2 linked regions of the Dinghuibacter silviterrae genome follow. The protein of the gene in region 2 binds, or shares a complex with, the protein of the main gene of each other region. Links are inferred from orthologs where the notes say so. Each region holds a gene or a part of one and is shown on either strand. Other genes may lie near its edges. The genes, in order: mnmE and mnmG.

Region 1 (3,231 bases), 460 kb from region 2 along the record:
AGGGATGGCGAGACGGTATGGAGTCCTATGTCCGTGGGGTAAAGCGTATTTTGAAGAGGCCATACCAATTGAAAAGGCCGCGCCAGCTCCGTACAAAAACGGAATTTTTAAAAATAATTGCCGGTTTCGTGTGGAAAAATGAGGGGGTCGTTATCTCTATATAGACGACTATTCGATTGAATTTTCATTTGCATAAAAAAGGCGAACCGAGCGGGGCCGGTGTCTACCGGTCCCTTACTTAGACGATTGGCCGAAAGGCTTTTGATAAAGAGGCGTTTTGCTTGACTTATTGGCGACGATCAGGGACGGCAGGAGTAGAGGTAGATAGGATCGTTGCACATCGGGCTGGTGTCTACCAGCCCCTTCATTTCGATTAGTACTAAAAACACAAGTATATGGCAGAAATGAACCTTACCGCATCGTCCTCGGGGCGGGTCCTCAAGGTGGACCTGACGCCCATGGTGGATCTTGGATTTATCCTGATCTCCTTTTTTCTGTTTACCACGACCTTGTCGACGCCAAAGGCCTTTAAGATGGTGATGCCCGACCAGTCGACAGAACCTGTTATCGACGCGCCTTCGGTGGCAACGCTAACGCTGTATGCGGATGCTAAGTCGGTGCGTTATGCGGAGGGAAAGCCCGGGGAGCATCCCGAGCAGGAAGCCTTTCTCCGCCAAATGCCTTCGCTGAGAGCGGAGATACAAGACTTGCAGGAACGGCTGGATCACAGCGGGCGATTTACAAGAAGCGACCTCACGGTGTTGATTCACCCGGGAGCGGACCTTTCTTACAACGACCTGATCGGTGTGTTGGACGAGATGCGGATTTGTAAAGTGGGAAAATATATGATCATAAGATAAGGGTTAAGTTTGCGCATATGACCATCATCGGGGCTGGTGTCTACCAGCCCCTTGTGCTATTCGACCTTGGCGACCCGAAGGGCCCATCATTAGCGGTGGTTCCGCAAAGGCCTAATTTTCCCCTAAAGGCCTTTGCGGAACCACAATTTTAGTTTCTTTGTGGAATGAAATCCGCGTATGGCAAATAACCTGGAGGGGTGGGACGATACGATCGTAGCCCTGGCCACGCCCCCGGGCATCGGCGCCATAGGCGTCATCCGTTTGAGCGGCTCCAGGTCCTGGACGATTGCTTCGGCCCTGTTCCCGTCCAAGGATCTGCTTCGCCAGGCAACCCATACACTACACGTCGGTTTACTAAAGGACGGCGACGTGGTCCTCGACGAGGCCGTCGTTTCCCTGTACAGGGGCCCCCGTTCTTATACCGGGGAGGACGTGGTGGAACTCTCCTGTCACGGCTCTCCTTTTGTCCAGCAACAAGTCATCCAAGCCTGTATCCGCCAGGGCGCCCGGCTCGCCCGCCCCGGTGAGTTTACCCAGCGCGCCTTTCTCCATGGCAAAATGGACCTGACCCAGGCAGAGGCCGTGGCTGACCTCATTGCAAGCAATACCGAGGCCTCCCGTCAGGCCGCCCTAAAGGACATGAGGGGAGGTTTTTCGCACGTGCTCAAGGGGCTCCGGGAGCAGCTGATCCGTTTTTCCGGCCTGATCGAGCTGGAACTGGACTTTTCCCAGGAAGACGTAGAATTTGCCGACCGTACGGCCTTTTACCGGCTTATCGACGAGGCCGCCCGCACGACACGCGGCTTGCTGGAGTCTTTTGGTTGGGGGAATGTCATCAAAAACGGGGTCCGCGTCGCGATCGTCGGCAGGCCCAATGCGGGGAAATCGACGTTGCTGAATACACTCCTCAATGAAAACCGCGCTATCGTCAGTGACATCGCCGGGACGACGCGGGATACCATCGAAGAAGTCCTGCAGATCGACGGGATCCTTTTCCGGCTGGTCGATACGGCGGGGATACGGGAGCATACCACCGATGTCATCGAAAGTATTGGGATCGAGCGGTCGCGGGCGGCGATGGAGGCGGCGGATGTGATTGTGTATCTCGTGGATCTTTCTTCTTCAGAGGTTGCTTCCGAAATTTTTGATGTCCGGGGGGCGCTTGCCCAGATGGGGAAGCCGTTTTTGGTGGTGGGGAATAAGGCGGATCTTTTTGCAACTGGGTCGCTTTCGGTTGATCTGGCGATGAGCGCACGGGAGGCTGGCAGCGTGGGTCTTTTGAAGGCCCGCTTGGTGTCGTTGGTTTCTTCCGGCGCCGTTGCTAAAGAAGACGTGGTTGTCACCAATGCCCGGCATTATGCGGCCTTGCAGGAGGTGGAGAAGTCGCTTTTGGATATTCGGGCTGGGCTTGATTCTGGGGTGCCGGGGGATTTGTTGGCGCTTGATATCAGGCGGTGTCTTTATTACCTTGGGGAGATTACGGGGGAGGTGAGTAACGAGGAGGTGTTGGGGTTTATTTTTGAGAGGTTTTGTATTGGGAAGTGAGCTACGAATACGGGTATCAACCAGCATCGTTTGGCACATTGCATTTCTTGGGGCTCAGGATTAAGCGTTATTTGCGTAATTTTTTTGCCTACCCAATTTAAAGACACTTGATTTTGGCGTAAATAATTGAATATCAATTAATTTTAATTATTGCATGATTTGTTTTCATCTTAGATAGGTAGCGATAAAGAGACGAGAATTGGCTAAATTTATCTAAACACATTCTTTGAATATTATGATATACACTGATTTCATAGAATCGAACGCAGATGTTATGCTGGGAAAGCCGGTTATCAAGGGAACCCGGATAACTGTGGCTTTGATCTTGAAGAAGCTATCAGAGGGCGCCACCATGCAGCAAATGATTGCGGGTTATCCCAGCCTTTCTGAGGCGGCCATAAACGCGGCGTTAGCTTATGCGTCTGACGTCATTTCCAACGAAACGGTAATCGCAGTTGCATGATCCTTGCTGATGAGAACATTCCTTTTGAGATTATTAAATCGCTTCGGGAGGTAGAATTTGAGGTGACCTCGATTTATGAATTGAAAAGAGGGATTAAAGATGAGCAAGTAATTGAAATGGCCATGAAATATGACTACCTGCTTCTCACGGAAGATAAAGATTTTGGTGAGTGGGTATTTGCTCATCATGTGAAAGGGCTAAGTGTTATATTTTTGAGGTATTCATTTAGCGAATTGCAGGAGATTATCCAGACGCTCATTTATCTGTTGAAAAATAAAACCCTGCAGCGGCCGGTTTTTGTAACCATTACGCCCCAAAAGATAAGGATTCGACAGTTGTGATTTTTGAGCCTGCGTCAAAACC
Region 2 (3,206 bases):
GCGCTCCGAGGATGTCCACCTGCTCTGGTTCTCCCTGCGCCTGCACCCGTATATTGATAAAGTTCCAGCAAAGCCTTAGCTCTTCCTCCACCCCAAAGTCGAAATAGGCCACCGGGACAATATGGTCGAATTGCCACCGCTCTGAGAAATTGTTCCAGGTCATACCCTCCCCGAACTGGAGGTGGATCCATTCCCGGAAGCGTTGGATATCCAACCCGAAATAAGGGGCATACGCGGCGCTCCATTTTTGTTCAAGGACGTACCTTCTTAAAGCAATCTGCCACTTCCGTTTCTCGCGGACTTTCAGAACGGAGTCCGTCACCTCCGTTTTTGCGGTCCATTTTTTCCTGCTCATACCTCTGTTTTTTGCTTAAAGATCGGGAAAAATGTTTCATGCTGAAACTGTTCTCCGTGGAACGTTGGGGGGAGTCCTGCGTTAGGCGCCCCGCCCTCCGGGTAATCTCGTACCTTTGCCCCATGTTCCCCGAATATGATGTAATTGTGGTAGGCGCCGGCCATGCCGGTTGCGAGGCGGCCGCCGCCGCGGCGAATATGGGCTCCCGCGTCCTTCTGGTGACGATGAATATGCAGACCATCGCGCAAATGAGTTGCAATCCGGCCATGGGCGGCATCGCCAAGGGCCAGATTGTACGGGAAATCGACGCCATGGGGGGGTATTCGGGGATCGTCAGCGACCGGAGCACAATCCAGTTCCGGATGTTGAACCGGTCCAAGGGGCCGGCCATGTGGAGCCCAAGGACCCAGAATGACCGAATGTTGTTTGCGGCGGTTTGGCGGGAAATGCTGGAGCAAACCCCGAATGTGGACTTCTACCAGGATATGGTCAAGGGCCTTCTTGTAAAAGACGGCCGGGTGGAAGGGGTTCAAACGGGTCTGGGGCATGACATCAAGGCCAAGGCGGTGGTGCTCACCAACGGAACATTTCTAAATGGGGTTATTCATATTGGGGAAAAGCAATTCGGCGGCGGGCGTGTCGCGGAAAAGGCGGCCACCGGGATCACCGAGCAGCTGGTGTCTTTGGGGTTTGAAAGCGACCGGCTAAAGACAGGGACCCCACCCCGGATCGACGGACGTAGCCTGGACTATTCCAAAATGACCGAACAAAAGGGAGACGACGAGGTCGTTGGGTTTTCCTACCTCCCTACCCCGCGTGTACAACCCCAGGCGCAGCGGAGCTGTTGGATTACATACACCAGCCCGGAAGTACACGAGGTCCTAAAGACGGGTTTTGACCGTTCCCCTATGTACCAGGGGCGTATCCAGGGGGTTGGCCCCCGGTATTGCCCGAGCATTGAGGACAAGATCAACCGTTTTGCGGAGCGGGAACGACACCAACTGTTTGTCGAACCGGAGGGGTGGAATACGGTGGAGATCTATGTAAACGGTTTTTCGACCTCACTGCCGGAGTCGGTACAGTTCGAGGCCTTGCGCATGGTGCCAGGCTTTGAAAACTGCCGCATGTTCCGTCCGGGGTATGCGATCGAATACGACTACTTCCCCCCCACACAGCTGCGGTATTCCCTGGAGACAAAGCTGATCGGGAATCTTTTCTTTGCAGGCCAGATCAATGGAACGACGGGGTACGAAGAAGCCGCCTGCCAGGGATTGATGGCCGGGATCAATGCCCACCGCAAAGCCACCGGGCAGGATCCCCTTATCCTAAAGCGAAGCGAAGCGTATATCGGCGTATTGATCGACGACCTGATCAGCAAGGGAACCGAAGAACCGTACCGCATGTTTACCAGCAGGGCGGAATTCAGGACGCTCCTGCGCCAGGACAATGCAGATCTTCGGCTGACGGAGCTGAGCTATCGCCTGGGTTTGGCCAGCCAGGAACGGATGGACCGGGTGTTGGACAAAAAAGCAGGGGTAGAAAAAGTAAAGACGATGACGGCGGAGCTGACCCTGGAACCGGAAGAAGTCAATGGATTCCTCGAAGCCAGGGATTCCGCACCCCTGACCCAAAAACAAAGGGTCCAGCAACTCCTCCTCCGCCCGGGGATTACCTTCCCGGATCTGTTCCGCCAGGTCCCCAAAGTCGCCGCTGTCTTTGGTGGCTTTTCGGAAGAAACCCTGGAGCAAGCCGACATACAGCTCAAATACGACGTGTATATACAAAAAGAGAGAGAGCTGGTCGACCGGATGAGCCAGATGGAAGACCTGCCGATCCCGGATAACTTTAACTACGACAAAGTACACGCCCTATCGGCGGAAGCACGGCAGAAGTTTGGCCGGATCCGGCCGGGCACCCTCGGACAGGCGTCCAGGATATCAGGGGTGACCCCCAGCGATGTGCAGATCCTGATGGTCTATATGGGCCGTTAAGGCTAGCGCTTCTTGTTGGAAACAACGGTGGTATGCGTCCATGAGTCGTGCCAGGGCGTACCAAAACCGGTGAATACCTCGAAGGGGACGATCCGGCTTAGGCTCCGCAACAATGCGTCTTTCATGGTGATCTTCGCCCCGGTGTCTTTTACGACTATCGTATTGGTACAGAATTTTCCGATCGACCGGCCAGTGGTGCCTTCCATAATGGTGTAGTACAGCGCGTATATGCCCAGGTTGCCCAGGTAAGAAAGCCCAAACTGAAACCCGAAAGAGAAATCCACACGCGCAACCTGATCTTGTGCCCCGATGGTGATCATACGAATGATGTAAAGAATCATCGCATACACCAGGTAATCGATGATAAAATTGGCAAAACGGATCCCGGTCGTGACGGGGGGAGCGGCCGTTTCTTCCAGAAGGTTTTCGAGCTCGGTCGTAAAAGCGGATTTTTCTTCGGCAGAGGAAAAAGCAGGTTGTTCCATAAGAACGGTTTTAAGTTTTGTGTATCCAAAAGATAAGTAAAATTTTCAAGGGGACAACGGCAAAACGCCCCATTTCCGTATTTTACAACCTAATCATTTTTGCTTGAGAACTCCTGTCCGCTTGTTCGTTTTTGTGTTGGCTTTGCTGGTGTCGGGCTTGCTGATGACCCAAAAGGGAACGGCCCAAACCATGGTGAAAGGGACCGTATATGACGTTACCCAAAAAATACCCCTGAACGCCGTGTCTGTGGTCAGCAAATCGGGGCCGCAAACCGTAACGGACTCGGTCGGGACATACAAAATCATCGTAAACGACAGGGACTCGATTTATTTTTCCTACCTCGGCAAGCGTTCTCCCTGGTTTGCGGTATCCGA

What was found.
Region 1: the proteins of mnmG (region 2) and mnmE are in contact, whole or in part, in a solved structure (PDB 9HIP), measured with the Escherichia coli proteins. The link is inferred for Dinghuibacter silviterrae from one-to-one orthologs.

What each region holds. Positions count from the first base shown.
Region 1 is NZ_SODV01000001.1:333,735-336,965, reverse strand. The notes cover bases 314-3,221. They hold mnmE (tRNA uridine-5-carboxymethylaminomethyl(34) synthesis GTPase MnmE), read left to right. Parts: upstream 314-1,037; coding sequence 1,038-2,405; downstream 2,406-3,221. Other genes in these bases: EDB95_RS01390 (DUF5615 family PIN-like protein), read left to right, coding at 2,865-3,209; EDB95_RS01395 (DUF433 domain-containing protein), read left to right, coding at 2,641-2,868; EDB95_RS01405 (ExbD/TolR family protein), read left to right, coding at 396-860. UniProt on the Escherichia coli protein: Exhibits a very high intrinsic GTPase hydrolysis rate. Involved in the addition of a carboxymethylaminomethyl (cmnm) group at the wobble position (U34) of certain tRNAs, forming tRNA-cmnm(5)s(2)U34.
Region 2 is NZ_SODV01000001.1:797,608-800,813, forward strand. What follows is about bases 29-2,911. They hold mnmG (tRNA uridine-5-carboxymethylaminomethyl(34) synthesis enzyme MnmG), read left to right. Parts: upstream 29-477; coding sequence 478-2,346; downstream 2,347-2,911. Other genes in these bases: EDB95_RS03515 (hypothetical protein), read right to left, coding at 29-355; EDB95_RS03525 (RDD family protein), read right to left, coding at 2,349-2,831. In the rest of the region: more of EDB95_RS03515, read right to left, coding at 1-28; EDB95_RS03530 (hypothetical protein), read left to right, coding at 2,935-3,206. UniProt on the Escherichia coli protein: NAD-binding protein involved in the addition of a carboxymethylaminomethyl (cmnm) group at the wobble position (U34) of certain tRNAs, forming tRNA-cmnm(5)s(2)U34.